One region of the Janibacter alittae genome, then DNA from elsewhere that is predicted to be linked to it. Evidence: predicted binding sites of a transcription regulator. Region 1 holds the regulator's gene; the other holds the start of a gene.
The links. Region 1 encodes Rex, which represses fermentation and respiration genes when NADH is low (regulators of the CRP and FNR family bind a similar motif). Its sites were predicted from a motif close to CTTGTGAANNNNTTCACAAG; they were not measured.
Positions count from the first base shown of each region.

Region 2: a site for Rex is predicted at 8,121-8,140, ahead of V1351_RS02230 (geranylgeranyl reductase family protein). Genes of this name have one in related genera too.

Region 1 covers NZ_CP144913.1:2,596,438-2,612,242, forward strand. Annotated here, with positions in the region: gene V1351_RS12515 (MarR family winged helix-turn-helix transcriptional regulator) at 1-404, opposite strand, end outside; gene hemB (porphobilinogen synthase) at 401-1,405, opposite strand; gene V1351_RS12525 (uroporphyrinogen-III synthase) at 1,402-3,045, opposite strand; gene hemC (hydroxymethylbilane synthase) at 3,042-4,001, opposite strand; gene V1351_RS12535 (glutamyl-tRNA reductase) at 3,998-5,272, opposite strand; gene V1351_RS12540 (redox-sensing transcriptional repressor Rex) at 5,269-5,952, opposite strand; gene V1351_RS12545 (glutaredoxin family protein) at 6,084-6,329, opposite strand; gene V1351_RS12550 (lysophospholipid acyltransferase family protein) at 6,338-7,816, opposite strand; gene V1351_RS12555 (NAD-dependent epimerase/dehydratase family protein) at 7,816-8,868, opposite strand; gene V1351_RS12560 (30S ribosomal protein bS22) at 9,040-9,138, opposite strand; gene V1351_RS12565 (helix-turn-helix domain-containing protein) at 9,338-9,535, opposite strand; gene V1351_RS12570 (acetoin utilization protein AcuC) at 9,702-10,892, opposite strand; gene V1351_RS12575 (potassium channel family protein) at 10,968-11,636, shown strand; gene V1351_RS12580 (GNAT family N-acetyltransferase) at 11,740-12,258, opposite strand; gene V1351_RS12585 (GNAT family N-acetyltransferase) at 12,322-12,822, opposite strand; gene proC (pyrroline-5-carboxylate reductase) at 12,819-13,613, opposite strand; gene V1351_RS12595 (hypothetical protein) at 13,655-14,599, opposite strand; gene V1351_RS12600 (diacylglycerol/lipid kinase family protein) at 14,605-15,510, opposite strand; gene V1351_RS12605 (ABC transporter permease) at 15,532-15,805, opposite strand, start outside.
Region 2 covers NZ_CP144913.1:443,962-459,766, forward strand. Annotated here, with positions in the region: gene V1351_RS02190 (GTP pyrophosphokinase) at 1-771, shown strand, start outside; gene V1351_RS02195 (VOC family protein) at 819-1,223, shown strand; gene V1351_RS02200 (o-succinylbenzoate synthase) at 1,220-2,203, shown strand; gene V1351_RS02205 (hypothetical protein) at 2,298-2,624, shown strand; gene V1351_RS02210 (hypothetical protein) at 2,579-4,099, shown strand; gene menD (2-succinyl-5-enolpyruvyl-6-hydroxy-3-cyclohexene-1-carboxylic-acid synthase) at 4,096-5,853, shown strand; gene V1351_RS02220 (isochorismate synthase) at 5,865-7,166, opposite strand; gene V1351_RS02225 (demethylmenaquinone methyltransferase) at 7,207-7,899, shown strand; gene V1351_RS02230 (geranylgeranyl reductase family protein) at 8,150-9,469, shown strand; gene V1351_RS02235 (NADH-quinone oxidoreductase subunit A) at 9,551-9,913, shown strand; gene V1351_RS02240 (NuoB/complex I 20 kDa subunit family protein) at 9,932-10,519, shown strand; gene V1351_RS02245 (NADH-quinone oxidoreductase subunit C) at 10,516-11,391, shown strand; gene V1351_RS02250 (NADH-quinone oxidoreductase subunit D) at 11,391-12,746, shown strand; gene nuoE (NADH-quinone oxidoreductase subunit NuoE) at 12,847-13,701, shown strand; gene nuoF (NADH-quinone oxidoreductase subunit NuoF) at 13,707-15,032, shown strand; gene V1351_RS02265 (NADH-quinone oxidoreductase subunit G) at 15,029-15,805, shown strand, end outside.

The DNA of each region.
Region 1 (15,805 bases):
GTGAACTGCTCCGGGGTGAGGATGTCCACGAGGTGCTCGCGCACCGACTCGACGTGCGTCCCGGCGAGCTCGTCGAGGACCGTACGGCCCTCGTCGGTGAGCAGGATCTCGACGCCACGACCGTCGTCCGTGGCGCGGCAACGCTCGACCCAGCCGCGCTTCTCCAGTCGCGCGGCAGTGTGCGTCACCCGGGAGCGTGACTGCACGATGTCGTCGGCGAGACGGGACATGCGGGTGCGCTGCCCGGGCGACTCGGAGAGCATCGACAGCAGCTCGTACTCGGTCAGCTGCATCTTGTGGGGCGCCAGGTCGTCGACGAGCGCCTTCTCGAGCAGGCGCGTCCCGCGCAGGAAGGCGCGCCAGTGCTTCTGCTGCTGTGCATCCAGCCAGTTGGTGTCGCTCACAGTCGCTGCGCCACCTCGAGTGCGAAGTACGTGAGGATCATCTGCGCTCCCGCCCTCCTGATGTGGATGAGCGACTCGAGCACCGCTGCCTCACGGTCGATCCAGCCACGGTCGGCGGCAGCGACGATCTGCGCGTACTCGCCGGAGATCTGGTACGCCGCGACGGGCACGGTCGACACCTGCGCCGTGGCGGCGATGATGTCCAGGTGCGGCTGGGCCGGCTTGACCATGATGATGTCGGCTCCCTCCGCGAGGTCCAGCTCGACCTCGCGCAGGGCCTCGACGGCGTTGGCCGGATCCTGCTGGTAGGTCGCCCGGTCGCCGGTGAGCGAGGACTGCACGGCCTCGCGGAAGGGGCCGTACAAGGCTGAGGTGTACTTCGCGGCGTAGGCCAGCACGAGGGTGTCGGTGTAACCGGCACGATCCAGCGCCGCGCGCACGTGGGCGACCTGGCCATCCATCATCCCGGACAGCCCGAGCGCGTGCGCCCCGGCGGCCGCCTGCGCGAGCGCCATGTCGGCGTACCGCGTCAGGGTGGCGTCGTTGTCGACGACGGTCCGACCGGCGGGGTCGGTGGTGAGCACCCCGCAGTGCCCGTGGTCGGTGAACTCGTCGAGACACAGGTCGGTCATGACGACGAGTCCGTCACCGACCGCGTCGACGACGGCCCGGGTGGCGACGTTGAGGATCCCTTCCGGGTCGTCCGCTCCGGAGCCGCGCGCGTCCTTGGTCTGCGGCACGCCGAAGAGCATGATCCCTCCGATGCCGGCGGCGACGCAGGCACGCGCCTCCTCGACGAGCGAGTCGATCGTGTGCTGCACCGTGCCCGGCATGGAGGAGATCTCCACCGGCGCGTCGAGGCCCTCGCGGACGAAGACGGGCAGGACCAGATCCGCCGGGTGCACCCGGGTCTCCGCGACGAGACGACGAAGGGGGGCGCTGCCCCGCAGCCGCCGCGGACGCACCGCCGGTCCGGTCGGAGCAGAGGTCGTGGGACTCACCCCTTCGCCTTCGTGCGGCGGGTCGTCGCCTTCTTGCGGCGAGCACTCGGGCGCTGGGGCTCCTCACCCACTTCGATCGCTGCATCGGCCAGCTTGCGGCCGTGGTCGGCCAGTGCCTCGACGAGGCTCGCTCCGGTGGCTTCGGGGGCCATGACGTCGACCCGGAGGCCGGCCTCCTCCGCCGTCTTGACCGTGGCCGGACCGATGCAGGCGATGACCGTGGACGGGTGCGGCTTTCCGGCGATACCGACGAGGTTGCGCACCGTGGAGGACGAGGTGAAGACGACGGCGTCGAAGGCACCCTGCTTGATCGCGTCGCGCGTGGGCGCGGGCGGCGGGGTGGCCCGCACCGTGCGGTACGCGGTGACGTCGTCGACCTGCCAGCCCATCTCCTGCAGACCGGCCACGAGGGTGTCGGTCGCGATGTCGGCCCGGGGCAGGAAGACGCGGTCGATCGGGTCGAGGACCTCGTCGTAGGGCGGCCACTCCTCGAGCAGGCCGCGGGCGGACATCTCCCCGGTCGGCACGAGGTCGGGCTCGATGCCCCAGTCGCGCAGCGCGTCGGCAGTGACGCCACCGACCGCAGCGATCTTCAGCCCGGAGAAGGCCCGGGCGTCGAGGCCGAACTCCTCGAACTTCTCCCGGATGGCCTTGACGGCGTTGACCGAGGTGAAGCCGATCCACTGGTAGCGGCCGGTGACGAGGCCGCGCACGGCCCGCTCGACGGCCTGCGGCGTGCGGGGCGGCTCGACGCTGATGGTCGGGACGACCTCGCTCGTCGCGCCGTGGCCGAGCAGCTGCTTGGTCATCGGACCGGACTGGTCCTTCGTCCGCGGGATCAGGACGTTCCAGCCGTAGAGCGGTTTGGTCTCGAACCAGGACAGCGTGCTGCGCATGGTGACGGTCGGACCGACGATCGCCAGAGTCGGGACCTCGAGCCCGACGACGGCGTCGGCGGCCTCGGCGAGGGTGGTGCCGTGGGTGACCTGCGAGGTGGTCGTGCCGCCCCGCGTGAGAGCGACAGCGGTCTCGCCGTCACGGCCCTTGGCGAGCAGGTCGGCGAAGGCCGGGACGAGATGCTCGGGCAGGCCGAGCAGCACGAGTGTGACGTCGCTGCCGACCGAGGCCGACAGGTCCGGGCGCTTGGACCCGGAGACACTGACGACGTGGAGGGCACCGGTCGAGCGGCTGGTCAGCGGGACACCGGCATACGACGGCACGGCACTCACGGCAGAGACGCCCGGGACGACGTCGAAGTCGATGTCCGCCTTGGCCAGTGCGGTCGCCTCCTCGGCGAGCCCGTTGAAGGTCGCCGGGTCGCCGTCCATGAGGCGCACGACGAGTCCTCCCTTGTGCGCCTTGGCCGTCTTGACGACCAGCTTGGCGCGCGAGGCGTGGGTGAGTTGCTGGCCGTGCTCACCGTGGCTGGCATCGACGATCTCGACGTCCTCCCCGGTCATCGAGGCGATGATCTCCTCGTTGGTCAGCTGGTCGGTGATGACGGCGTCGGCCCGCGACAGCAGCTCGACGGAGGCGACGGTCATCAGTGATGCGTCACCCGGTCCGGCGCCGACGAAGGCGACTCGGGCCGGTCGGCGTGCTGCGGCGTTGGCGGATGCGGTCGAGCGCTGGGGGGTCACTGGGCATGCTCCGAAGCGGTCGTGGGGTGGGTGGCGGACAAGTCGGCGAGCGCGGGCGCGCCGTCGGCGATGAGGGTCCGGGCGAGGCGGCGACCGAGGTCCTCCGCCTCCCCGAGTGGGCCGGTCACGGACCGGCGCAGCTCCCCGGAGCCGTCCGTCGCGGCGACGACGGCTCGCAGGGAGAGGATGGGGCCGTCGACGTCGTCGACGACCTCGGCAAGGGCTCCGACGGGGGCGGCACAGCCGGCCCCGAGCTCGGCGAGGACACCACGCTCGGCGGTGACCGCCGCCCGGGTCTCGGCATCGTCGAGTGGACGAAGGGCGGCGAGCACCTGCTCGTCCCCCTCACGGCACTCGACGCCCAGGGCCCCCTGGCCGGGGGCGGAGAGCATCTGGATCGGCTCGAGCAGCTCGGTGACCCGTCCCTGCAGACCGGACCGGGTCAGGCCCGCGTGGGCCAGGACGATCGCGTCGAGCTGGCCCTCGCCGGGGCCGACCAGGTCGAGTCGGGTGCCGAGGTTGCCGCGGATGTCGCGGAACTCCAGCCCGAGACCGAGGCAGGCCAGCTGGGCCCGGCGACGGGGGGAGCCGGTCCCGATGACCGCTCCCTCGCCGAGCTCACCGAGGGTGAGTCCGTCGCGGGCGCACAGTGCGTCGCGGGGGTCGACCCGGGCCGGGATGGCGGCGACGACCAGACCGGTCTCCGGCGTGGTCGGCAGGTCCTTGAGGGAGTGCACGGCGATGTCGATCTCGCCGGCCAGGAGGGCCTCGCGCAGCGCGCTGGCGAAGACGCCGTGGCCGCCCATGCTGGCCAGCGAGGCGCGACTGGTGTCGCCCTCGGTGACGATCTCCACGATCTCCACGTCGTGTCCCTCGGCCCGCAAGGCGTCTGCGACGTGTCCGGACTGGGTCATGGCGAGCTTCGATCGGCGGGTGCCGAGACGGAGCGTGGTCACAGCGGGCCTCCTTCGGCATGCAGGTCGAACAACTGGCGCAGGGCGTCCTCGTACTCGCCGAAGCGCCCGTCGACCGCCAGCTCCTTGGCCCGCACGGTGGGCTGGTGCAGCAGCTTGTCGACGATGCGGTGCACGGCGCGGCCGACCTCCTCGCGATCGGCGGCGGACATGCCCGGGGCACGCTGGTCCATCCGGGCGAGCTCGGACTCGACGACCTGCTGCGCGGCCTCCCGCAGGGCACGGACGGTGGGCGCGGCGATGCTCGCCGCCCGGGCACCGAGGTGCCGGGTCACGGCATCGCCGACGATGGAGCGGGCCTGCTCGACCTCCGGCACGACGCCGTCGGCACCGAGCATGTCGCCCAGCTCACCCAGGCCGAGCAGCACGATCCCGCTCAGGTCGGCGACCTCGTGCGCGATGTCGTGCGGCAGGGCGAGGTCGATGAAGCCCTGCTTGCGGCCGGCCCGCTCGACCTGCGCATCGGCGACGTCGGCGAGGGTGACGGCCAGCCCGGTCGATCCGGTGCAGGAGATGACGACGTCGGCGTGCGCGAGGGCTTCACCGAGCTCGTCGGTGGGCAGGGCCCGGCCGCCGAGCCGCTCGGCCAGGGCGACGCCGCGCTCGTGGGTGCGGTTGACGACGGTCAGGCGCGCGACGCCGCGGCGCACTGCCGTGGTCGCCGCCAGCGCGCTCATGGATCCGGCACCGATGACGAGGACGTGGGTGTCCGAGAGCGGGCCGACGTGCTCCTCCACGGAATCCAGACCCGCAGTCACCAACGAGCGCGAGACCTCGTCCAAGCCGGTCTCGGAGTGCACCTGCTTCCCGGTGCGCAACGCCTGCTGGACGAGGGAGTTCAGGTGGCTGCCCACGTGCCCCTCGCTCTGACCGCGCGCGAGCGCGTCGCGCAGCTGGCCGAGGATCTGCGACTCACCCACCGCCATCGAGTCCAATCCAGCGGCGACGTTGAAGACGTGGGCGACGGCAGCATCCCCGTAGTGCAGGTCGAGGTGCTCCTTGAGGTCGTCGTGGGTGATCGACGTGCTCGACGTCAACGCTTCGGTGAGGTCGGCCACGGCGCCGTGGAACGCCGAGACCTCGGCGTACACCTCGGTGCGGTTGCAGGTGGCGATGACGAGGTGCTCGGAGATGTCCGGGCTGGCCTGCGCCGTCGCGATGACGGCCCCGATGCTGGCATCGTCCAGGGCGGCGCGCTCGAGGACGGAGATGGGTGTGCGGCGGTGGTTGAAGCCGAAGCTGAGCAGACTCATCGACCAGCTCCCTCCAACAACTCGTCGGGATCGATACCGACTCGTTGTTGCTCGTGGAAGGCCAGGATCTGCAGCTCGGTGGACAGATCGACCTTGCGCATGTGCACCCCTTCGGGGACCTGGATGACGGTGGCGGCGAAGTTGAGGATGGAGCTGACTCCTGCCGAGACCAGCAGATCGGCGACCTGCTGGGCCGACTCGGCGGGGGTGGCGATGACGCCGATGCAGGCCTCCCCCGGGGTGACGTGCACGTCGAGCGCGTCCATGGGCTGGATGACGAGCTCGTCGAGCATGTGCCCGACCACGGCCGGGTCCCGGTCGAGCAGTGCCACGACCTGGAATCCCTTGGTCGCGAAGCCGCCGTACGAGGCCAGGGCACGACCGAGGTTGCCCATGCCGACGATGATCACCGGCCAGTCGTGGGTCAGGCCCAGGGCACGGGAGATCTGGTAGCTCAGGTGGGTGACGTCGTAGCCGACTCCGCGCACCCCGTACGAGCCGAGGTGGCTGAGGTCCTTGCGCAGCTTGGCCGAGCTCACACCGGAGCTGTGGGCGAGCTCTTCCGAGGAGACGGAGAGCACGTCGACGGCGGCGAGCTGTCCGAGCGCGCGCAGATATCCCGGGAGCCGCGCGACCGTCGCATCAGGGATCTCCCGCTTGGCGGAATGCTCGACGGACACGGTTGCGCACGGCTCCTCTCCGCGGTCCCCGGCGGGCGGCGCCGAAGGACCGAACACATCGAGATTACGCTCTTGTGAACAAATGCACAAAGTCGCCGCCCACCGGTCGCGACGACGGCGCGTCGCACGGCTCAGCGGTCCAGAGCGGCCCGCAGGCGCCCTTCGTCCACACGCCAGTAGTCGTGCTGGCGCCCGTCGACGAAGGTCACCGGAATCTCCTCCGTGTACCGGACGAAGGCCGGATCGGAGTCGAGGAAGACCTCCTCGAAGGAGTCCCCGGTCTCCGCGACGACCCGCTCGATGACCGAGCGGGCCACCTCGCACAGGTGGCAGCCGGGCTTGCCGATCATCACCACGCGAGCGGTCGGGAGTGGCATGGCTGCTCCTAGAAGAAGACCGAACGGCGAGTCACCAGGACGGAGTAGAGCGTCTGCTGGATCGTCTCGCGCACCCGGTCGGTCAGCTCGAAGACGAGCATCGGGTCGTCCGCCGCCGCAGTTCCCAGGGAGGCGGTGTCGATGGGCTCACCGAACTCGATGATCCACTTGCTCGGCAGCGGGATCAGACCCAGTGGACCGAGCAGTGGGAAGAACGGCGTGATCGGTGCGTACGGCGCACCGACGAGGCGCGCCACCGTCTTCATGTTGCCGATCATCGGGTAGACCTCCTCGGCCCCGACCACCGAGCACGGGATGATCGGCACCTCCGAGCGGATCGCTGCCGAGACGAACCCACCCCGGCCGAAGCGCTGCAGCTTGTACCGCTCGCGGAAGGGCTTGCCGACACCCTTGAACCCCTCCGGCCAGACGCCGACGAGCTCGCCGCCACGCAGCAGACGCTCGGCATCGGCGTTGGAGGCCAGGGTCGCGCCGGTCTTGCGGGCGAAGTCCCCGACGATGGGCAGCTGGAAGACCAGGTCGGCACCGAGCATCCGCAGGGAGCGCTTCTTCCTGTGCGAGTCGTGGATGGCCAGCTGGGTGATGATCGAGTCGATCGCGACCGTGCCCGAGTGGTTCGAGACGAGGAGCGCGCCTCCCTCATCCGGGATGTTCTCGATCCCGCGCACCTCGACGCGAAACCACTTGTCCTTCAGCAGTCGCAGGACCGGGAAGATGGTGTGGACCGCGAAGTCCTCGTCGTACCCGAAGTCGTCGACGTCGTAGTCACCGCGCATCCGACGCTGCAGGAACTCGATCGTGTCGGCGAAACGACGCTCCCAGTCCTCCCCCGCGGCCGCACCAGCGGCCTGACCCAGCGTCCGCGAGGTCAGCTGCCCCGCCGACAGCAGCACCGAGAGCAGCTCGGCCAGGCCCGGAACGACGGCCTGCCCGGAGTCCGGCATCCCACTCGAGTCCTCGGACACGGCGGTGGATCCGCGCGACCCCGCCGGCACGGGCCGGCCGGCGGTCGAGGACGAGCGCCGCGCCGGTGGCTTGCGCCGGCCTGCAGATCGGGACGTCGAGAGGCGTTGGGCGGCAGGCGGGGAGCCGTCGGCCCCCTTGATGACGCGCAGCGCCGGCTTGCGGGTGGTCGTGGTCGACGGCGCCTCGCTGAGCAGCGGCGTGCTGCGGCGACGAGCGCGCTCGCCCCCTGCACGGTCAGCCGCGGCGGCCACGGCACTGGGCCGCTGCGTCGCCTGCTTCGCCGAGGCCGCGCCGCTCACCTTCGTCCCGGTCGTCTTCTTCGCGGGGGTCGCCTTCTTGGTCCCGGCCGCCTTCTTCGCGGGGGTCGTCTTTTTCGTCCCGGTCGTCTTCTTCGCGGGGGTCGCCTTCGTCGTGGGCGTCGCCCTCTTCGCGGTGGTCTTCCCGGTGGACGTGGCGGACGTCGCCTTCGTCGAGGGCGACCGTCGGGTGCTGTCGGCCATCACTTCTCGCTCTCGCTGGTGGGCGTACCCGCGCGGATGGCGGCCTCGGCCGCCTGCACGGCAGTCCAACCCGGCTGGGCGAAGGGCAGTCGGTCCATGATCCGCCCCTTCGTCGCCCGGGCAAAGTCCTCGTAGGCCGCGCGTGTGGAGTACCCGGGCTCGAAGCCGAGGTGGTCACGCATTCGCGTGGTGTCCAGACCGCGACCGAAGGTGAGCATGTCCAGCTGGTCGGAGCCGATGTCCACGAGCCCGAAGCGCTTCGCGAGGTCGGCGATCGTGCCGGTGGTCATCCGCGGCACGAGCACGAAGGGCCGCCCGGCGATGGTGGCCGCCTGGGATGCGGTGACGATCCCGTCCCCGGCGATGTTGACCGGGCCGAGGCCGGAGGTGTGCACGGCATGGGTCATCGCGGCGACGCAGTCGTCCTCGTGCACGAACTGCAACCGGGCGTCGAAGCCGAAGGGGATCGGGATGACCGGCAGGGAGAAGTGGTCGGTGAAGGCGGTGCGGACCCGCGGACCGATGACGTTGGCGAAGCGCAACGTCGTGACCTCGATGTCGGGGCGGCGGCGGGAGAGGCCGCGCACGTACCCCTCCACCTCGACGCTGTCCCGTGCCCAACCGGATCCGGGCATCTTCATCGCGGACATGTCCTCGGTGAACATCGCGGGGTCGCGAGGGCTGGAGCCGTAGACACCCGCCGTCGACTTCACCACGAGCCTCGTCACCGACTCCGCGCGCTGGCACGCAGCGAGCAGCTGCATCGTGCCGATGACGTTGATCTCCTTCTGCGTCGCGCGCCCACCGCCGGCACGAGGGGTTGCGATGACTCCCATGTGCACGACCGTGTCGACGTCGTTGCCGGAGATGATCCTGCTGACCAGGGGGCTGCGGATGTCGGCCCGCATGAACTCGGCGCGGCCGATGCCGTGCCGCGGGGGCACGACGTCGACGCCGATGATGCGGTCGATGCTCCCGTCACGGCTGAGGCGTCGGGCGAAGGCACCGCCGAGGTGGCGGGAGACACCCACCACGAGCACGGTCCTGGGCACGGAACACCTCCTGTCGGGGACGGCCGGATTGACCGCGTTGTCCGCAGCCTAACGAGCGGGGCGCCCGTGACGCAGGGAAAGGCCCTGTCGAGACAGGGATCACCCGCAGGCCCCCGGGGGACGGCGAAGGGGGCCGCACCGGATTTCCGGTGTGGCCCCCTTCGCACTGGGTCACTTCTTGTTGCGACGCTGGTGGCGCGTCTTGCGCAGCAGCTTGCGGTGCTTCTTCTTCGCCATGCGCTTGCGTCGCTTCTTGATGACAGAACCCATGCAGTCTTCCTTCGTGTCGTCTTCGGGACATCGGTGACGGCTCGAGCGATGCCGGCCCTGCGGCAGGCTCCACCGAATGCGAGTCAGGCCGGAAGTCTAACGCCTCGCCGACGATGCTCGTACCCGTGTGCAGGGGTTGCCGGCGTCGGGCTCGCCCGACCAGTCACCGGCAGTGCCCCCTGCGCGTCCGGAGTCCGGCTCAGGCCGTCTCGATGAAGGAGCTCTCGAGGTACGTGTGGACCGCGTCCTCGGGCACGCGGAAACTGCGGCCGACGCGGACGGCGGGGAGGTCACCGTTGTGCACCATCCGGTAGACCGTCATCTTCGAGACACGCATGATCGACGCGACCTCAGCCACGGTGAGGAAGCGCACCTCACCCAGAAGATCGTTCGACATGATCACCTCGATCTCTGCAGGGTCGCACCGCCGGCCGATGCCGGCAGTCCTGGACGAACCCTTGCAGATGTCCACCATAGGTGCAGATGTGACGACTGGGAAGACGAAGTGCGAGATCGATCACGCAAAGTCCATGCGACACGCCGTTTGGTGGGAAAAATTCGTCTCAGTCGTACCAGACGTCGAGACCGTGCAGGGGGAAGATGGCCTCGCGGGCGGCCATGATCGCCCGGTCGACTCCGTGGTGGGGGTTGTACCCCATGGCCCACGGCTGCACCCAGATCGGCAGGTCCTTCTCGGCCAGGTCCCCCATCGTGGCCGGCCCCTGCTGCCCCGCCACGAGCTCGCAGTGGTCGCGCCACTCCTGCGGGATCTGCGTCGCCGGAGGCACGGGCCGGTGGGCAGCGATGGCGGTGAGGTGGGTCCAGGCCCGCGGGACGGCGTTGATGACGTCGTAGCCACCACCGCCCAGGGCCACCCACCGACCGTCGGCGACCTCGTGGGCGAGGCGGTGCAGGTTGACCGCGGCCTGGCGCTGCGCGTCGAGCGAGATCGACAGGTGCGCCAACGGGTCCTCACGGTAGGTGTCGCAGCCGTGCTGGGTCACCAGCACCCGGGGCTCGAAGGCACGTACCACGGGCATCGCGACCGAGGTGATGGCCCGCAGCCACGGGCCGTCGGCGACACCGGGAGGCAGAGCGACGTTGACCGCAGTGCCCTCCGCGCCGGAGCCTCCCGTGTCCCCGGGCCACCCGGTCCCGGGAAAGAGGGTGCGGCCGGACTCGTGCACCGAGACGGTGAGCACGCGCGGGTCGTCGTAGAACATCGCCTCGACGCCGTCGCCGTGGTGCACGTCGACGTCGACGTAGGCGACCCGCTCGGCACCGTTGTCCAGCAGCCACTGGATCGCGGCGCCGATGTCGTTGTAGACGCAGAAGCCGGCCGCCCGGTCCGGCATGGCGTGATGCATGCCGCCGGTGAAGTTCACCCCGTGCTCGACCTGACCGGTCCACACCCGTCGCGCCACCTCGACGGAGCCGGAGACGATCCGGGCACTGGCCTCGTGGACACCGGCGAAGGCGGGCACGTCGTCCGTCCCGATCCCCCACTGTCCGTCGGCGGTCGTCGGGTCGCCCGAGATCGCCCTGACGGCGTCGATGTAGTCGCAGTCGTGGACCGTGCCCAGGACGTCGTCACCGGCAACGCCGACGTCGATGACGTCGACATGGTCGAAGACCCCGAGGGCCCGACACAGTCGCGCGGTGAGGTCCAGACGGACCGGCGCCATCGGGTGTCCGACCCCGAAGTCGTACTTCGTGAAGTCCTCGCCCCAGATGGCGCACGCCTGTGTGCTCATGCGAGTGACCGTACCCCGGCTAGGGTCGTGTCCGACGGACCACCCGACGACCACCCGACGACCGAAGGAATGCTCGTGGCTCGAAACCGCCTGCACAACGAGGACGTGCTCGTGATCGGCCTGGGGCGCTTCGGCGGCGCCGTGGCGACCGAGCTGCACCGCCTCGGCAACCGCGTGACCGCACTGGAGCTCGATCCGATGCTCGCGGAGACCTACCTGGGACGGGTCGGCCGGATCGTCCAGGGCGACGCGACGTCGGTGACGATGATCGAGGAGCTGAAACCACACACCTTCTCGGCGAGCGTGCTCGGGGTCGGTTCGTCGATCGAGGCCTCGGTGCTCGCGGCCGTCAACCTCATCGACAACGAGTCACCCAAGGTGTGGGCCAAGGCCGTCTCGCCGGCCCATGCGCGCATCCTCAACCGGATCGGCGTGCACCACGTCCTCTCCCCCGAGATCGAGTCGGGCCAGCGACTCGCCCATCTCATCGGCAGCCGACTGATGGACTACATCGAGTTCGACGACGGCTTCGCCATCGTGAAGATGACCCCTCCCCAGGAGGCCGTCGGCTTCACCCTCCAGCAGACCCAGATCCGCCAGAAGTACGGCGTGACCGTCGTCGGTGTGAAATCACCCGGTCAGGACTTCACCTATGCCAAGCCGGAGACGAAGGTCCGCAGCGGCGACCTGATCATCGTCAGCGGACCGACCACGCTCATCGAGCGGATGGCCGCCCGGCCCTGACCGTCACGGCGATCGCCACCCCAGGACGCAGACATCGGGTCAGGGCGTAGGAATGACTGCGTCTCGACTCGATTTCTGCGTCACGGACCGGGGGGGTCGTGCGTCAGGAGGCCCGGTCCTCGCCGAGGGCGAGCACGAGCGCGATCTCCTCCTCCGGGCCGCTCTCGCCGACGACGCGCATCGGGCGACGCTGGTCGGTGGGGCGGAAGCCGAAGCTCGAGGCGAAGGCCACCGCGCGACCGTTGTCCGAGCCGACCCAGTAGAACAGGCGGGCGAAGCCCTGCTCCTCGGCGATCCTGGCGCCCTGGCTGACGAGGTTCGCCGCGACGCCGGCACCACGCCACGTCGGATTCACCCAGAGACCGAAGAGCTGACCACCGTCCTCCGACTCGCTCTCGGTCGCGTCACCGATGCTGGCAACGCCCACGTACTCCCCCTCGGCCTCGCCGACGAGCCGCACGCTACGGCGCATCCGCGCCCGCCAGAAGTCCTCCGTCTGGTCGGCCTCGTCGGCGTGATCGGCAACGAATGCCTCGGGAGATTCCTGCAACGCTTCCAGCCGAAGGGTGCGGTAGATCTCCCACTCGTCCTCGGTCAGCGCGCGCACAGTGATCTCACTCATGGCAGCACTCTCTCATCCCCGAGGGCCGAATGCGGGGCCGGTCCCCGGAATCGTGATGACAATTCACGGATTCTCCGCCCTCATCGTCGCGGAATCGGCGCTCGGGCGCCACTGCATGGATGCACACCCGTCGACCTCGGCTCCCTCGTCGAAGTCGAACCCCAGGCGGGTGTAGCAGGCGACCGCACGCGGGTTGTCGAGCATGACGTGCATCCGCACGCGATCGGCACCATCGGCGACGGCCCGCTCGCGACAGGCGTCGACGAGGGCGTCGGCGATGCCACCGCCGCGAGCGTGCCCGGCAACCCACATCGCGACGATCTCCGGATCGTCCTTCGGGTCGAGGCGCAGCAGCGTCGCCACCCCGAGGGGCAGGCCGTCCGCACGATCTGCGAGGAAGACCGGCTGCTCGGTGCGTTCCTGCCAGATCTCCTCGGTGAAGGCTGCCTCGCGGGCGTAGGAGCTGCCGTACGCTCCCGGCGCGTCCAGGAGCATCGCCAGGCGCACCGCCCGCAACACCGCCCAGTCCTCCCGGGTCAGGACCCGGACCGACCAGCCACTCACCGGCCGGCGGACCGGTCCGCGCAGGCCCGCACGGCGTCGGCCAGGGCATGCCGCATCCCGTGGGCCTCGAGCCGGGCGAGGGCGGCCGCCGTCGATCCCCCCGGGGAGGTGACGTGAGTGCGCAGCAGAGCCGGGTCCTCGCCGGTCTCGACGAGCATCTCGCCGGCTCCCCGCACGGCCTGGGCGGCCATGGCCAGGGCCTGCGCACGCGGCAGCCCCTGGGCGACCCCGGCATCGACGAGGCCTTCGACGAAGAGGTAGACGTAGGCGGGCGCGGACCCGGAGACCGCCGTGGCGGCGTCCTGCTGCCACTCCGGAAGCACGATCGTGCGACCGGTCGGGGCCAACAGCTCACGCACCCGGGTGACCTGCTCGTCGGAGACGTCGTCGGCAGGACTGAGGACCGTCATGCCCTGACCGACCGTGGCCGGGGTGTTGGGCATCGCCCGGATCGCCGCCGTCCCCGTGGGCAGGTGGCCGGCCAGGTCGGCGAGGGAGACGCCGAGGGCCATGGAGACGACGATCGCGTCGGGGCGAAGGGAGGGGGAGATCACCTCGAGCAGGTCCGCCACGCCGTACGGCTTGACGAGGACGAGGTGGACGTCGGCGCGGGCAGCCGCATCCGTCGGCTCGACGACCTCGACTCCCGGGTGGTCCGCGTACTGCTCGCGCAGCCGGTCGGCCTGCTCGGCCCGGCGCACCACCGCGAGAACCCGTCCACCACCACCTGCCACGAGCCCGTCGAGGACGGCTCCGCCCATCGAGCCGACTCCGTAGATCGCCGTCGTCATCGCGCGCTCCTCGTTCTGGGGGTGTGGGTGGTCCAGCGTAGTCAGCCGCGTCCGGCGAGCATCGTGACCAGCCGGCGCACGCCGGAGGGGCGACAGGCCAGGTCGTGCAGGTACTCGAGCCACTGCGGCCCGTACGGCACGAGGACGCGCACCCGGTTCCCCGCATCAGCCGTCCGCATCTGCAGGTCGGGCTGGGCCCCGAGGAAGAACTGGTACTCCAGACCCTCCGGACCACGACCGGACTGGTCGGCCAGACCGTCCGCGAGGTCGAGGAGCAGCGGCTCGTGCGTGGCCACGACGGTGTGCACACCCGAGCCCAGGAGGTCGGCGAGGCAGCGCACGAAGGCCAGGTCCGCCTCGTGGGAGTCCTGCCAGGCCTCGGCGGCAGGATCGCCCGCTCCGCCGCGCACCAGGCGGACGCGCGTGCCCGTGGCCGCCAGCCTCGCGACATCGCTCTCGCTGCGATGGCGCCGGGCGACGACCGAGGCGGTCAGGCGTGGGTAGCGCTCACGGGTGCACTCCACGAGGCCCAGGACGGCATCGGCCACCGATGTGGTCCCCGAGCGCAGCGTGATGTCGACGCGGTGCTCGTCGCCGGCGGCGCAGACCTCGGCGAGGGCTCGCGAGGCGCGGCCGGCATCGGCACCGATGCCGAGCTGCTCGGGTGCCAGGTAGACCTCGGGCCGGTAGTCGCCACCGGCGGCGACAGGTGCGAGGCGCTCGATGGCGGTGACCGCCTCGGTGATCGTCGCATCGACCCCGGCGGCGTCCTCAGCCGGTGGCAGGAGTGGGTGGAGGGCCGCCAGCCGGTTGGTCCGCCGCAGTCGTTGCGCCTGGGTGACGGCGTCGTCGGTCGCCTCACCGGCGACGAAGCGTGCACGCGCGGCCGTGACCACACGGGAGGTCGTGACGCGGTCACGGGCATCGGGGGCGAGCAGCGCGTCCAGCGTGCGCGCTCGGAGTCGGTCGGTTCTCATCGGGCTCATGGGACTCACGCGGTGGGTTCGGGAGAGTGCAGTCGGTAGGCGCCGGGGACGACGTGCCAGGTGCGCTCGCGTGCCGGCTCGAGCGCCTCACCGTCGGCGTTGGCCGCGAACTCGTGGTTCACGCCGGTGACGGTCACCGTCCGGGCCCGCAGGGAGATGACGTCGTCGAGACGCGTGTGGCGGCCCGTGTTGACCGTGGCGGCATAGAGCAGGCGGCGCCTCCAGGAGATCGCCCGGGAGACGACGACCTCCGCCTTGCCGTCACCGGGAAGCGCATCGGGGGCGATGGGGGTGCCGCCGCCGACGCTCTGACCGATGGTCACGGCGACCTGGAGGCTGCGGTGCGTGCCGTCGACGACGACTTCGCCGTCCGCGACGACCTTCAGGTGCCGACCGGACCGACCGAAGCCTGCGGCGAGACCGCCGATGACGTAGCCGACCGGACCCAGCCGCTCCTTCCACGGAGCCGCGATGCGACCGGCCTCCTCCCCGACGCCGATGTGGACGGCATTGGCGACGAGCCGGTCCTCGTCGTCGAGGAGCACGTCCACGGGTCGTGGCGGGCTGTCGATGACGACCCGGGCGGCCTCGGCCGGGTCGGTGGGCATCTCGAGGGTGCGGGCGAAGTCGTTGCCCGTCCCCATCGGCAGCAGCCCGACGGTGGGCGGTTCCTCTCCGAGACTGCCTGCACGGCACAGGGCGGTGACGAAGGCATTGAGCGATCCGTCGCCGCCGGCGACGATGATCTCGCGGCCGTCCCTCCCGGCGATCGCCTCGGTCAGCTCCTCGATGGTGCTCGTGGTCACGACGTCGACGTCGCCGTGCTCGCGCAGCACTGCCAGGGCCGCATCCGTGCGCTCCTGGGCGCTGGTGCCGGCCGAGGAGTTCGCGATGAAGAGGAACCGTCTCACGCCGTCAGCCTACGGCTGCGCTCACGGGGTGCGACGCCGGAGGGTCAGGCTTCCCAGGGCGAGCGCGACGGCGATCCAGATGGCGATGACCAGCAGCGGGAGACCGAGGTCCCCGGCCGGCTCGGCACTGGATGCGACGGCGTTCGCCGCATCCACGACATAGGACAGGGGCAGCACGTCGGACACGAGCTCGAGTGCCCGCGGAAGCTGGTCACGGGGCACGAGCAGACCGCACAGCAGGAACTGCGGCAGGACCGTCGCCGGCATCAGCTGCACGGCCTGGAACTCCGTGCTG
Region 2 (15,805 bases), 1.2 Mb from region 1:
AAGCCGCTCACCGACATCACCGACCAGATCGGGGTCCGCGTCGTCACCTACGTGCTCTCCGATGTCGCCGCAGTCGCCCAGCTGCTCTCGTCCCAGCTCGAGGTGCGGGAGGACCGCGACATGGGCCAGGAGACGGCCGCCGCCGGACGATTCGGCTACTCGAGCCGTCATCTCCTGGTCGCCCTCGGCGACGATCGCGAGGAGTCGGCCATACCCGCAGGCAGTCAGGCGTCGGTCCAGATCCGCACCGTCCTCCAGCACGCCTGGGCGGAGTTCGAGCACGACGTCCGCTACAAGGGATCGGTCAGCGCGGAGCACGGTCCCGACTTCGACCGCCGCTTCACGCTCGCGGCGGGGCTCCTCGAGCTGGCCGACCAGCAGTTCACCACCATCCGCGACCGCCACCGTGAGGAGCTGACTTCGCCGGCCGAGACCACGGACGACGACCCGCGGATCAGCACGACCGATCTCGCCGCCTTCCTGGCCGGCCAGTTCACCGACGCCGGTTGGTCCCGCACCGATCACTACGAGTGGATCAGCAGCCTGCTGCTCGAGCTGGGCATCACCGCCCTGTCCGAGCTGAGGGAGGTCCTGCGTGACGTCGATGTCGAGTGCATCGAGTCGCGGATGGGGTACCGGTACCCACCGGGTGCGGTCCGGCGCCTGGATGACGCCCTGCTGTCCGTGTACGGCGAGCGGTACGTCGCGCTCCACGGCAACGCGCACCGGGTCCGCATGCTCGCCACCCGGCTGACCAAACTCACCGGCTGACCGGCTGACCGGCGGCCCCGAGCACGGCCTCGGCTACCGTGCGACGCATGGCACTGCGCTGGTACCAGATCTCCGTGGACGCCCGGGATGCCGCGATGCTCGCCCGCTGGTGGGCCGACGTCCTGGACTGGGAGCTCGGCTTCGAGGACGAGTACGAGGTCAACGTCGTGCCTCCGGGGACGAGCGACGACCCCGTCGACACGGTGCAGACGTGGCGCACGATGCCGCCGACCTTCGTCTTCGCGCCCGTGCCCGAGGGCAAGACCGTGAAGAACCGCCTGCACATCGACCTCGCCCCGCACATCGACCAGGATCGTGACGCGTTGATCGAGCAACTGCTGACCAAGGGCGCCTCGCGCGTCGACGTCGGCCAGGACCCCGACGTCACGTGGACCGTGCTCGCCGACCCGGAGGGCAACGAGTTCTGCGTGCTCTCCAGCCGCGACCGGTGAGCACGCCCGGGCCGGACGAGCTGCTCGACGGGCTCCACGTCGTCACCCTGCCCCTGCGCACGAGGTTTCGTGGGATCGCCGAGCGGGAGATCGCGCTCGTGCGCGGTCCCCGCGGGTGGGGCGAGTTCGCCCCCTTCGTCGAGTACGGCCCGACGGAGACGGCGCGCTGGTTGGCCGCCACCATCGAGGCCGCCTGGACGGGGTGGCCGGACCCGGTGCGCGACTCGGTACCGGTCAACGCGACCGTCCCGGCCGTCCCCCCGGCCGAGGTGGCCGGCGTCCTGGCCCGCTATGACGGCTGCACCACCGCCAAGGTGAAGGTCGCCGAGGCCGGTCAGCGGCAGGCCGACGACATCGACCGGGTCGCCGCGGTCCGCGACGCCATGGGCCCGCACGGCCGTATCCGGGTCGACGCCAACGGTGGCTGGTCCCTCGCTCAGGCGCACGACGTGCTCGCGGCCCTCGCCCCCTTCGACCTGGAGTACGCCGAGCAACCCTGCGCGGATGTGGCAGACCTCGCCCGGCTCCGGATCGACCTGGCGCGCAACGGCATCGACGTGCCGGTCGCCGCCGACGAGTCGATCCGCAAGGTCGAGGACCCGCTCGAGGTCGCCCGGCTGCGCGCCGCCGACCTGGTCGTCGTCAAGGTCGCCCCCCTCGGTGGTGTGGCCCGGGCCCTCGAGGTCGTTGCCGACTGCGGGCTGCCGGCCGTCGTCTCCTCCGCGATCGACTCCAGCGTCGGCCTCGGGGCCGGAGTGGCCCTCGCCGCGGCGCTGCCCGAGCTCGACCACGCCTGCGGCCTGGGGACCGGGGCGCTGCTCGGCGCCGACGTCACCGCCGACCCGCTCCTGCCCGTGCGGGGGGAACTGCCCGTGCGCGACGTCGTGCCCGACCCGGACCTGCTCGCGGCCCACGCTGCCCACGCGGATCGGCTCGACTGGTGGCGCGACCGCGTCGTTGCGGCCCTGCCCCACCTGTGATCGGGACGTCCACAGCCCGTTCCGCTTGAGGGGCCGTTCCACAGCCGGGGCGAAGGGGGTGCTCCGTCACCCCACCAACCGGTGGGCTGTGGACATGGACATCCCGCACCTCCCCACCGATGATCTCGAGGCGCTCGCCCGGCGGTTGGAGCGCGTGGCCGAGGACATCCACGGGCTCGCTGCGCGCACCGCCCAGGGCACGAGTCCCTCGTGGCGGGGTGAGGCCGCTGACCGGCACCGGGAGCTCGTCGCCCGGCACCGTGCCGACCTCACCGCGCTCGCCGCTGCCGTGCGGGATGCGGCCGCCGGGGTGCGGGTTCTCGCGGTGACGGCGCGCGAGCAGCTGGCGTTCCTGCAGGACGCTGCCGAGCTCGCGTGGACACCGCGCCCGATCCCGGCCGTGCCGTGGTCCCCCAGCTGAGGGTCACCGGCGGGAAGCATGGCCTCGCCGTCTCCCTCGAGGAGCTGGAGGAGGGCGCGCGAGTCCTGGAGACCGTGGCCCGGGACGTGGCCGAGGCCGCCGTGCACGTCGGCGCCACGGCCATCGACCCCGCCCTGGCGCTCGCGGGCACGGTCGCCCCGGTCGAGTACCTCGCCGCGGAGGCGGCGATCCTCGACTGCGCCGGCACCCACGGGGCGGCCGGAGTCTCGGCGCAGGTGCTCGCGACCGCCGAGGCGACCCGGGCAGCGGTGCTGCTCTACCGCGAAGGGGAGCGCGCCGCCGAGGAGCTCTTCGACGTCGCGGCCACGTCGGTCGGCGCCGCAGTCGGCGTGGCCGTGCCGACCTCGGCGCTGGCCATCGGGCTGCTGGCCCCGCTCGTCCCGCAGCTGCCGGTCATCGGCGATCCGATCACCGCAGCCGCTGTCGGGCTCGGACTGGGTCTGGGACAGGAGGTCGACGAGCTCCTCGTGGACGCCCCGTGGCTCGTGCCGGCCGTGGCCGAGGGTCTCGATGGGCTGATCATCGGTCTCGGGCTGGGTACCCCGGCGCTCGGGACGTGGCTGAGGTGGCGATCGGGCCGGCTCGGCGTGACCTACCCGCCGGGGACACAGCAGGAGGCCCTGCAGGTCGTCCTCGCCGCGACCGACGGGATCGTCCTCGACGAGTCCGACCACAAGGTGCAGGTGGTGCCCCACGTCGTCGGCGGTGGGCGCGCCCCACGCAGCGTCGCTGACCTCGTCGACGACAGCGGACCGACCGCGGGAGGGTCGCGGGTACGGGTCATCGGTGTCCCGCGCGACGACGGCTCGTGGACCTGGGTGGTCGACGTGCCGGGCACGCAGAGCTTCAGCCCGCAGGCGGGGGACAACCCCTGGGACCTCACGAGCAACGTCCTGCTCGCTGCCGGCCAGCAGACCCTGACGTCCAAGGCCGTCACCCGGGCGCTCGCCGACGCCCAGCAGCGCACGGGATCCGCCGGCCGCAGCCGGGTGCTGCTCGGCGGTCGCAGCCAGGGCGGTCTCACAGCTGCCTCGCTCGCCGCGGACCCGCACTTCCGTCGTCGTTTCCACGTCACCCACGTCGTCACGGCTGGGGCCCCGGTGGCGCGTCTCGACGTGCCCGACGACGTGTCGGTCCTCAGCCTCGAGCACACCGAGGACCTCGTCCCGGGACTCGACGGTGCGGACAACCCGGACCGGGAGGGCTGGGTGACGGTGGAGCGCGAGGTGGGTGACGTGCTCGGCCCCGACGACGGCGCGACGGACGCCCACGCCGCGGAGCTGTACACGCAGACCGGCCACCTCGTCGACGAGAGCCACGACCCGTCGCTGGTGGCCTGGCGCGACGGCGCGGATGCCTTCCTCGACGGTGGCGGGGGTGACCCCGTCGTCATCGACTACGCGGTCGAGCGGGTGCCGGGCACGCCCTCGTCAGTGGCAGGATCGGACCCGTGAACCCCTCGACGACCGGAGCCCGCGTCCTGCTCGACGAGCTCGTCCGGCTCGGCGTGCGCGAGATCGTCCTGTGCCCGGGGTCGCGGTCGGCACCCTTGGCCTACGCCGCGCACGAGCTCGACGCGTCCGGTCGCGCCCGGCTGCACGTGCGGGTCGACGAGCGCAGCGCGGCCTTCCTCGCCCTCGGCCTGGCCAAGGAGAGGCAGCGGCCCGCGGCCGTCATCACCACGAGCGGGACCGCCGTCGCCAACCTCCACCCGGCCGTCCTCGAGGCGCACCACGCAGCCGTCCCGCTGCTCCTCCTCACCGCCGACCGTCCTCCCGAGCTGCGGGGCGTCGGTGCCAACCAGGCCACCGACCAACCCGGCCTCTTCGGCAGGCACGTCCGACTCGCCCTCGAGCTGGAGACGCCGCACGACCCGCCCCGGCAGGCCGCTGCCTGGCGCACTGCTGCGGCCCGCGCGTGGGCGGCGTCCACCGGCGCGCTGGCCGGCTCCGGGTTCGCCGGGCCGGTACACCTCGACCTGCCCTACCGTGACCCGCTCGCGCCGGACACCGCCACCACGGTTCGAGGTGGCCGCGAGCGTCCGGACGCACCCGGACACCTCGACCCGGCGGACCCGGCCACCGGACGTCCACACGACGCTCCGTGGGTGACCCTGCCCGCGCCCACTCCGGCCGCTGCCGGCATGGCGCCCACGATCGCGCACGACCCGGGGACCCTCGTCATCATCGGTGAGCTGCCGACGACGCAGCACCGCGCCACGGCCCTCGACTGGGCGGCCCGCCACGGAGCACCGGTCATCGCCGAGCCCGGGCCGGGCACGCACGGGCTCGTCCTCCCGCACGGCGCGCAGCTGCTCGCCGCGAGCGACTGGGTGGCGGCCCACCTCCCGACCCGGCTCGTCATCATCGGCCGACCGACCCTGGGACGCACGATCCCCGCGCTCGCCCGACGCCCCGGCGTGCGCGTGGAGGTCGTCACGCCCGGCGAGCCCGGTGCCGGCGGCTGGGCCGATGCCACGCACACGGCCGCGGCCGTCCACCACTTCGCCGCTCTGGACGGTGACGAGGAGGAGCGGGGGGCCACCCCCTTCGCCCGGACCTGGTTGGAGGCCGCGCGCCGGATGGCCGACGCGCTCGCGCACATCGGCCAAGAGGGCCTCGACGGCCCGACGACGGCCCGGGTGCTGCACGACGGGGTGCCGGGGGAGAGCCTGGTCCTCCTCGGCAGCAGCAGCGTCGCCCGTGACCTGCACCTCGGCGTGGCGCGTCCCCGTGCCGACGTGCATCCCGTGACCAGCCGCGGCCTGGCCGGCATCGACGGCTGCGTCTCCACCGCGATCGGTATGGCGTTGACTCGACCGGGGCCCACCTACGCGCTGCTCGGGGACCTGACCTTCCTCCACGATGCCAACGGGCTGCTCATCGGACCCGACGAGCCGGTGCCCGACCTGACGATCGTGGTCGTCGACGACGACGGGGGGAGCATCTTCGACACGCTCGAGTACGGGGCGGCCGAGCACGCGCAGGCGAAGCGGCGCATCTTCACCACGCCGACCGGCACCGACATCGACACGCTCTGTGCTGCCCACGGGGTCCCGGCGACCACGGCCCGCACCCCCGATGAGCTCACCGATCTCGTCGCGCGCCCCGCCACGGGCATCCGCGTGGTCCGGGTCCCCATCGACGCCGGGAGTCGCCGCGCCGCGGGCGAACGGACCCGCGCGACCGTGGTTGCGGCCCTGCGCTGAGCCCCGTCGCGTCAGCCGCCGAGCGCGGTCCGCATCGGCAGCAGCTTGGCCACCGACTCGGCGACCTCGTCCTCCGCACGGGAACCGGCAACGATGCCGCACCCCGCGTAGAGGCGAAGGGAGTTGGCGCCGTCGTAGGAGCCGCACCGCAGCGCGATCCCCCACTCACCGTCCCCGGAGGCATCCATCCAGCCGACCGGTCCGGCGTACCGGCCCCGGTCCATGTGCTCCAGCTCGGCGATGACCCGGTCGGCGTCCGCAGTGGGCGTGCCGCAGACCGCAGCACTCGGGTGGAGGGCCGCAGCCAGGGCGAGCGAGGTGGAGCTGTCGTCGACGACGCCGGCGACGTCCGTGGCCAGGTGCATCACGTTGTTCAGGTGCAGGACGAAGGGGTAGTCCGGCACGTTGATCGATGAGGTGTGGTCGGTCAGGGCGTCCGCGACCGAGCGCACCGCGTACTCGTGCTCCTCGAGGTCCTTGCTGCTGCGGGCCAGGGACCCGGCCAGGGCCAGGTCGTGGCTGTCGTCGCCGGTGCGGCGGATGGTGCCGGCGAGGACGCGCGAGGTGACCAGACCCCGCTCGAGGCGCACGAGCATCTCGGGGGTGGCGCCGACCAGGCCGTCGACGGCGAAGACCCACGTCGTGTCGTAGTCCTCGCTCAGGCGGGTGAGCAGCCAGCGGGGGTCGATGCGTTCCTCCGCCATCGCCTGGACCGAGCGCGCGAGGACGACCTTGTCCAGGTCCCCTGCGTTGATCCGGTCGACGGCCTCCTCGACCGCGGCGGCCCACCGCTCCTTGGTCAGGTCGCGATCGGCGAAGGTGACCACGCCGGGGTCCGCGGGAGCGGGCTGGGACTCCAACGGCTCGTCGGCCGCCGGGACCGCGGCGGCGGTGGTGGTCGTGGTCACCCATGCCTGATCACCGCGGCGACCCACGACGACCTCGGGGACGACCAGCACGGACTCCGTCCGGGAGTCGGCCGAGTAGGCCATCGAGCCGAAGGCGATCGGTCCGGTGCCGGGCTCGTCGACGTCGTCGCGCACGATCGCCTCCGCGGTGATGGTGCGCCACCACTCCTGCGCCTGGGCGAAGCGGTCCGACCCGCGCGAGCGGAAGGTGGTGACCGTGCCCCAGCCGACCAGACCCTCGCCCTTGCGCACCCACGAGACGATGTCGCCCGCGTCCACCGGCGGTGGCAGCAGCCCCAGCAAGTCGTCGACCTGTGCCACGGGGACGGGGATGGTGCGTACGACCAGGGCGGGTCGGGAGAGGCCCAGCGGCCCCGGGACGTCGTCGGGTGATGGAGATGTCATGGCCGCAACAGCCTACGACTGCGGGTGCGAAGATGTGCACATGAGCCGCGCCACCCTCCAGAAGGACCCCAAGGCCGTCGCCGCGATGTTCGACGAGACCGCCGCGAAGTACGACCTGATGAACGACGTGATGTCCTTGGGTCAGACCCGCCTGTGGCGGCGTGCCGTGCTGCAGTCGCTCGAGCCGCGACCCGGGCAGCGCATCCTCGACATCGCGGCCGGCACGGGGACGTCCTCGGTGCCGCTGCGCACGGCGGGCGCGGATGTCGTCTCGGCCGACTTCTCCCTCGGGATGCTCCACCAGGGGCAGCGCCAGTATCCCGATCTGGACTTCTCCGCGGCGGACGCGACGCGGCTGCCCTTCGCCGACGGTTCCTTCGACGCGGTGACCATGTCCTTCGGTTTCCGCAACGTGGTCGATCGTGCGGCAGCGCTGGCGGAGTTCCTGCGCGTGACCGCGCCGGGTGGCCAGCTGCTCATCTGCGAGTTCAGCCAGCCGGTCAACCCGCTCCTGCGCACCGTCTACTCGGAGTACCTCATGGCAGCCTTCCCGCCGGTGGCGCGCACGCTCAGCTCCAACCCCGACTCCTACGTCTACCTCGCCGAGTCGATCCAGGCCTGGCCCGCCCAGCGGCAGCTCGCCACGACGATCGCCGAGGCCGGATGGGCCGAGGTGCAGTGGCGCAACCTCACCGGCGGCATCGTCGCCCTGCACCGCGCCACGAAGGCGTAGCCCGCTCGGAGCGCCCCACCTGCCCCTCGAATATCGGGTCACCCGATGATCCCCGCCTTCGCCCGGGTATGAAACCCAGGCCAAGCGGGAGAGAGTCGTGCAGAGCGCGAAGGGGGGCTCCCCCCGCAGGGGTGGCCGCCCCCTTCGTCGGTCGCTGTCCGCACGCGAGGTTAGGTTTACCTGTGTCGTTCGTCTCGTGAACGAGGAGTAGGCTGCCCGCGTTCGTGAAATCCTTCACAAGCCTTCGAGGATGCAATTCGTGACCAGTGCACTGCCCGCTGCCGGTGATGGCCGCGCCGCCGACGTCATCGTCGTCGGAGCCGGGCCCGGTGGCTCCGCGACAGCGGCATGGCTGGCCAAGGCCGGCAAGGACGTCGTCCTGCTGGAGAAGTCGCTCTTCCCCCGCGACAAGATCTGTGGTGACGGACTGACCCCGCGAGCAGTCCGCCAGCTGATCAACCTCGGGCTGCCCCTGTCGGAGACCGACGGGTGGGCCCACAACAAGGGGCTGCGGATCATCGGCGGCGGCATGACCCTCCAGCTGGACTGGCCGGACGTCGCCTCCTTCCCGGGCCGGGGCATGGTGCGGGCGCGAGCCGACCTCGACGAGGTGCTCGCCCGCCACGCCGCCGCCAGCGGCGCCACCCTCCTGGAAGGCCGCAACGTCGCCGAGCCGATCCTCGACGAGCAGGAGCGCATCATCGGGGTCAACGCCAAGGTCGTCGACGAGCGCGGTCGGGCCACCGGCGAGCGGGAGACCTACTACGCGCCCGTCGTGGTCGCCGCGGACGGCGTCTCCTCCCGGCTCTCCGTGAAGATGGGCCGCGAGAAGCGCGAGGACCGGCCGATGGCGGTCGCCGTGCGGGCCTACTACGAGACCCCCCGCCACGACGACGAGTACCTCGAGAGCCATCTCGAGCTGTGGTCGACGACGCCGAAGGGGGAGAACATCCTCATGCCCGGCTACGGCTGGCTCTTCGGTCTCGGTGACGGCCGCAGCAACGTCGGCCTGGGCGTGCTCAACACCTCGGAGGCCTTCGGCCGCACCGACTACAAGGACGTCATGCGTCGCTGGGTCGAGACGATGCCGCCCGAGTGGGGCATCAACGCGGACACGATGACCGGCGACATCACCGCGGCCGCGCTACCGATGGCCTTCAACCGCCAACCGCTCTACGAGCGCGGGCTGATGCTCGTCGGCGACTCCGGCGGGATGGTCAACCCCTTCAACGGCGAGGGCATCGACTACGCACTCGAGGCCGGCCACGCGGCCGCCGAGACCATCGTCCAGGCGTTGGCTCGCCCGACCGCGGCCGAGCGCGAGCGCGTCCTGCAGTCCTACGTCACCCGCATGAAGGACATGCACGGCGGCTACTTCACCATCGGTGCCCAGTTCGCCAAGCTCATCGGCAAGCCCGAGATCATGCGCCTGGCGACGAAGTACGGACTGCCCCGGGAGACGCTGATGAAGTTCATGCTCAAGCTCATGGCCAACCTGCCCGAGGAGAAGGGCGGCGGCATCGACGACCGACTCGTGCGCCTGATGACCCGGATGGCTCCCAATGCCTGAGGGCACTGCAGCCGGAACAAACCCCTGCCCTAGGATCGTCAGTGGCGTGCATCACATGAGAGAAAGCGAGGCTGTGCAGCGATGAACCCCTACATCCCGCTGCTGATCCTCTTCGCGCTCGGCCTCGGCTTCGCGCTCGTCTCGGTCGGCACGAGCCTGGTCGTGGGACCTGCTCGCTACAACGCCGCCAAGGCACAGGCCTACGAGTGCGGCATCCAGCCGACTCCCCAGGCCGCTGAGGGCGGCAAGTTTCCGGTCAAGTACTACCTGACCGCAATGCTGTTCATCATCTTCGACATCGAGGCCCTGTTCCTCTATCCCTTCGCCGTCGCCTTCGACGAGCTCGGGGTGTTCACCCTCGGTGCCGTGGTGCTCTTCCTGTTCAACGCGTTCTTCATCGCCGACGCCTACGTCTGGCGTCGCGGCGGGTTCGAGTGGGACTGACGAGGACGGAGACGAAAAATGGGACTTGAGGAGAAGCTGCCCTCGGGCTTGGCGCTCACGACGGTGGAGAAGCTCGCCGGCTACATGCGCAAGTCGTCGATGTGGCCTGCCACGTTCGGTCTGGCGTGCTGTGCCATCGAGATGATGGCCGTCGGCACCCCGCACTACGACCTGGCCCGCTTCGGCATGGAGCGCTTCGCGGCGACCCCCCGCCAGGCGGACCTGATGATCGTCGCCGGTCGGGTGAGCAACAAGATGGCCCCGGTCGTGCGCCAGGTCTACGACCAGATGGCCAACCCCAAGTGGGTCATCTCGATGGGTGTCTGCGCCAGCTCCGGCGGCATGTTCAACAACTACGCGATCGTCCAGGGGGTCGACCACATCATCCCGGTCGACATCTACCTGCCCGGCTGCCCGCCGCGCCCGGAGATGCTCCTCAACTCGATCATCACGCTGCACGAGCAGATCCAGAGCACCCCGCTGGGCGTCAACCGTGAGGCAGCCGCCCGCGCGGCCGAGGCGGCCGCCCTCACGGCCGTCCCGACCGAGCTGCAGGCCCCGACCCACGACCACGAGGCCCTCCTCGGAAGGAACCTGCTGGCATGACCGAGGAGAACAAGCCCGCAGAGGGTCAGGGCACGGACGTCGCGGCGTCGGCCAAGGACGTCGACGCCCCGAAGCCCAAGGGCGTCCACCCGGAGGGACCGGGGCTCGGCGGGACCGCCCACGAGGACTACCCCTCGACCGAGAGCCTGACCGGTGACCAGCGTCCCGTGGAGTACACCAACGTGGGCGGCTCGCCGGAGGCGGGCGAGGTCGACCCGGACCACCGCCCGGTCGTCCGCGGCGAGCGCGTCGGCATGTTCGGCGCGCGTCAGGGTCAGGACACCTCCGGCTACGGCGGGCTGCAGGCCCCGATCGCCTTCCCGGGAGCCGCCACCCGCCCCTACGGCGGCTGGTACGACGCAGCCGTCGACACCCTCGCCGAGGCGACCGGCACCGACCTCGTCGAGCGGGTCGTCGTCCACGCCGACGAGCTGACCCTCCACGTCGCCCGTGCGGACGTCGTCCGCGTGATGCGCGCGCTGCGCGACCAGCCCGACCTGCGCTTCGAGATGTGCATGTCCGTCTCCGGCGTGCACTTCCTGGCCGACGCCGGCCGCGAGCTGCACGTGGTCTACCACCTGCTGTCGATCACCCACGGCGGTCGTCGGCTGCGCGTCGAGGTGACCGCACCCGACGCGGACCCGCACATCCCGAGCATCGTCGAGGTCTACCCGTCAGCCGACTGGCACGAGCGGGAGACCTGGGACATGTTCGGCGTGATCTTCGACGGCCACCCGGCGCTGACCCGCATCCTCATGCCCGACGACTGGGCGGGCCACCCCCAGCGCAAAGACTACCCACTGGGTGGCATCCCGGTGGAGTACAAGGGCGGCACCGTCCCGCCGCCCGACGAGCGGAGGTCGTACAACTGATGGCAGCCACCGACACCAACACCTCCGGGGTGCACTCCACCCCCGGCGCCGACGATCTCGCCGAGGGCCACGTCGTCAACGTCCAGGGTGGTGACTGGGACCAGGAGATGGGCGAGCTCGGGATGAACCCCGAGGAGCGGATCATCCTCAACATGGGTCCGCAACACCCCTCGACCCACGGCGTCCTGCGCCTCATCCTCGAGCTCGACGGTGAGACGGTCACCGAGGCCCGCGCGGGTATCGGCTACCTGCACACGGGTATCGAGAAGAACATGGAGTTCCGCACCTGGACCCTGGGGACGACCTTCTGCACCCGGATGGACTACCTCACCCCGATGTTCCAGGAGGCGGCCTACTGCCTCGCCATCGAGAAGGTCCTCGGGATCACCGACGACATCCCCGAGCGGGCCAGCGCCATCCGCGTGCTGATGATGGAGCTCACCCGCCTCTCCAGCCACCTCATCGCCCTCGGCACCGGCGGCATGGAGCTGGGCGCGACCACGGTCATGACGATCGGCTTCCGTGAGCGCGAGCGCGTCCTGTCGATCATCGAGATGATCACCGGCCTGCGGATGAACAACGCCTACATCCGTCCCGGCGGCGTCGCCCAGGACCTGCCGCACGGCGCGATCGACAAGATCCGCGAGACGATCCCGCAGCTGCGCACGGGCATCCACGAGCTCTCGGCGATCCTGCTCGAGAACCCGATCTTCAAGGGCCGGACCAAGGACGTGGGCGTGTTGTCCCTGACCGGATGCACCGCGCTGGGCGTCACCGGACCGGTGCTGCGCTCGAGCGGGTTGCCGCACGACCTGCGCAAGCTGGACCCGTACTGCGGCTACGAGAAGTACGACTTCGAGGTCATCACCCGCTCCAACGCCGACGCCTACGACCGGTGGGCCATCCGCATCGACGAGATGCTCGAGAGCCTGAAGATCATCGAGCAGGTCACCGACGAGCTGCAGCGCGAGCCCGGCCCGACGATGGTCGCGGACAAGCGCATCGCGTGGCCGGCCAAGTTGGCGGTCGGCGGCGACGGCCAGGGCAACAGCCTCGACCACATCCGCGAGATCATGGGCACCTCGATGGAGGCGCTCATCCACCACTTCAAGCTCGTCACGGAGGGCTTCCGGGTGCCGCCGGGACAGTCCTACGTCGCCATCGAGTCGCCCAAGGGCGAGCTGGGCTGCCACGTCGTCTCCGACGGCGGCACCCGGCCCTACCGGGCCCACTTCCGCGACCCGAGCTTCAACAACCTGCAGGCCGTCGCGGCCATGTGCGAAGGGGGCTTCCTTGCCGACGTCGTCGTCTCGGTCGCCTCGATTGATCCGGTCATGGGAGGGGTGGATCGATGAGTTCACCAGGCAGTTGGGCCCCACGCTCCGCGTGGGCGCACACGAGTGAGCACCAGCGGCCCGGTGGCGCACCGACCATCGGTGACGGGCAGGAGTTCTGATGTCCATCAAGTTCGGTAGGCAGACCGAGTTCGGCCACCTGTACGTCTCGTCGGAGAGCAAGGAGCCCTACACCGCCGAGGTGCTCGAGCAGCTCACCGCGGACTCGCAGGAGATCATCGCGCGCTACCCGCAGAAGCGGTCGGCGCTGCTCCCGATGCTCCACCTCGTCCAGAGCGTCGACGGCTACGTCACCGGGCGTGGTATCGAGTTCTGCGCAGGACTGCTCGACCTGACCTCCGCAGAGGTCTCGGGAGTGGCCACCTTCTACACGCAGTACAAGCGCCACCCCAGCGGCGAGTACAACGTCGGTGTCTGCACCAACACCCTGTGCGCGATCATGGGCGGCGACCAGATCTGGGACACCGTCAGCGAGCACCTGGGCGTCGGCCACGACGAGACGACCGAGGACGGCAAGATCACCCTCGAGCGTCTCGAGTGCAACGCCGCGTGCGACTTCGCGCCGGTCGTGGTGACCAACTGGGAGTTCTTCGACAACCAGACGCCCGAGTCGACGGTCGAGCTCGTCGATGACCTGCGCACCGGCAAGCCGGTCAAGCCCACTCGGGGCCCGGACCGCGTGTGCAGCTTCAAGGAGACCTCCCGTCTCCTGGCCGGCTTCAGCGACGGGCGTGCGGACGAAGGGGTCGGGGCCGGCCCCGCGTCCCTGCGCGGCCTCGACGTGGCCCACCGCGAGGGATGGACGGCTCCCGGTGATGAGCACGGGCCCACGACCACGCCCGATGAGGCGGGCGAGCAGGTCGACGGCTTGGCCGCCGGCCGTCACGTCCCCGCCGACGAGGACAACGCCAGCGACCAGACTCCGCCGGACACCACGGACGAGAAGGGGGAGTGACCGGGATGTCGACGCAGCTGACCCCGATCCTGACCAAGTTCTGGGACCACCCGCAGTCCTGGACCATGGCCACCTACGAGGACAACGGTGGGTACCGAGCCCTGCGCTCGGCCCTGGAGATGGACCCCGTCGACCTCGTGCAGGTGACCAAGGACTCCGGCCTGCGCGGTCGCGGTGGCGCAGGGTTCCCCACCGGCATGAAGTGGGGCTTCCTCCCGCCGCACGACGGCGGTCCGCGCTACCTCGTCGTCAACGCCGACGAGTCCGAGCCCGGCACGTGCAAGGACATCCCACTGATGATGGCCGCGCCGCACTTCCTGATCGAGGGCGCGATCATCACCTCCTTCGCCATCGGCTCCGACACGGCCTTCATCTACGTGCGCGGCGAGACCGCCCACGTCTACCGCCGCCTGCTGCGCGCGGTCGAGGAGGCCTATGCGGCCGGCTACCTCGGCAAGGACATCCTCGGCACGGGCTACGACCTGGACATCGTCGTCCACGCCGGTGCCGGCGCCTACATCTGTGGTGAGGAGACCGCGCTGCTGGATTCCCTCGAGGGGCGCCGCGGCCAACCCCGTCTCAAGCCCCCCTTCCCTGCGGTCGCCGGCCTGTACGCGCGTCCCACCGTGGTCAACAACGTGGAGAGCATCGCCTCCGTCCCGCTGATCGTGGGCAAGGGCGCGGAGTGGTTCTCCGACATGGGCACCGAGAAGTCCCAGGGCTTCGGGATCTTCTCCCTGTCCGGTCACGTCAAGCACCCGGGCCAGTACGAGGCCCCACTGGGGATCACCCTGCGCGAGCTGATCGAGATGGCCGGTGGCATGCGGGACCCGAACCACCCGCTGAAGTTCTGGACGCCGGGGGGCTCCTCGACCCCGATCTTCACCGACCGGCACCTCGACGTGCCGCTCGACTTCGAGTCGGTCGCCGCCCACGGGTCGATGCTCGGGACCCGTGCCCTGCAGATCTTCGACGACACCGTCTCCGTCGTGCGCGCGGTGACCCGGTGGAACGACTTCTACATGCACGAGTCCTGCGGCAAGTGCACCCCGTGCCGTGAGGGCACCTACTGGCTCGCCCAGATCCTGCACCGCATCGAGGAAGGGCGGGGCACGAGCCAGGACATCGACATGCTGGTCGACATCTGCGACAACATCCTCGGCCGTGCGTTCTGCGCGCTCGGGGACGGCGCCACCAGCCCGATCACCTCGGCCGTGCAGTACTTCCGTGAGGAGTTCGAGGCCGGCTGCCACACTCCGGCCAGCGAGCTCTTCCCGCCAGCAGCCTCGACGCTCTTCGCCAACCAGGAGACTGTGCAGGTGACCGTATGACCACCACGAGCGACAAGCAGACGCCCGAGGCCGAGCCGAAGCCCGACCTCGTCACCGTCACCATCGACGGGGTGGAGGTGTCCGTCCCCCGCAGCACGCTGATCATCCGCGCGGCCGAGCAGGCCGGGATCGAGATCCCGCGCTTCTGCGACCACCCGCTGCTGGACCCGATCGGTGCCTGCCGCCAGTGTCTGGTCGAGGTAGCCACCCCGGACCGCGAGGGCAACGTCAAGCCGATGCCCAAGCCCCAACCGAGCTGCACCATGACGGTCAGCGACGGCATGCAGGTGCGCAGCCAGCACACCTCCCCGATCGCCGACAAGGGCCAGCAGGGGATCATGGAGATGCTCCTGATCAACCACCCGCTGGACTGCCCGGTCTGTGACAAGGGGGGTGAGTGCCCCCTGCAGAACCAGTCGATGAGCAACGGTCGGCCGACCTCGCGCTTCGACGACATCAAGCGCACGTACCCCAAGCCGATCAACATCTCCTCCCAGATCCTGCTGGACCGCGATCGCTGCATCCTGTGCACCCGCTGCACCCGCTTCTCGTCCCAGATCGCCGGTGACCCCTTCATCGAGATGGGGGAGCGCGGCGCCCTGCAGCAGGTGCTGATCTACGAGGAGCAGCCCTTCGAGTCCTACTTCTCGGGCAACACCGTCCAGATCTGCCCGGTGGGTGCGCTCACCGGTGCGGCGTACCGCTTCCGCTCGCGTCCGTTCGATCTCGTGTCGACACCCGACGTCTGCGAGCACTGTGCCTCCGGCTGCGCC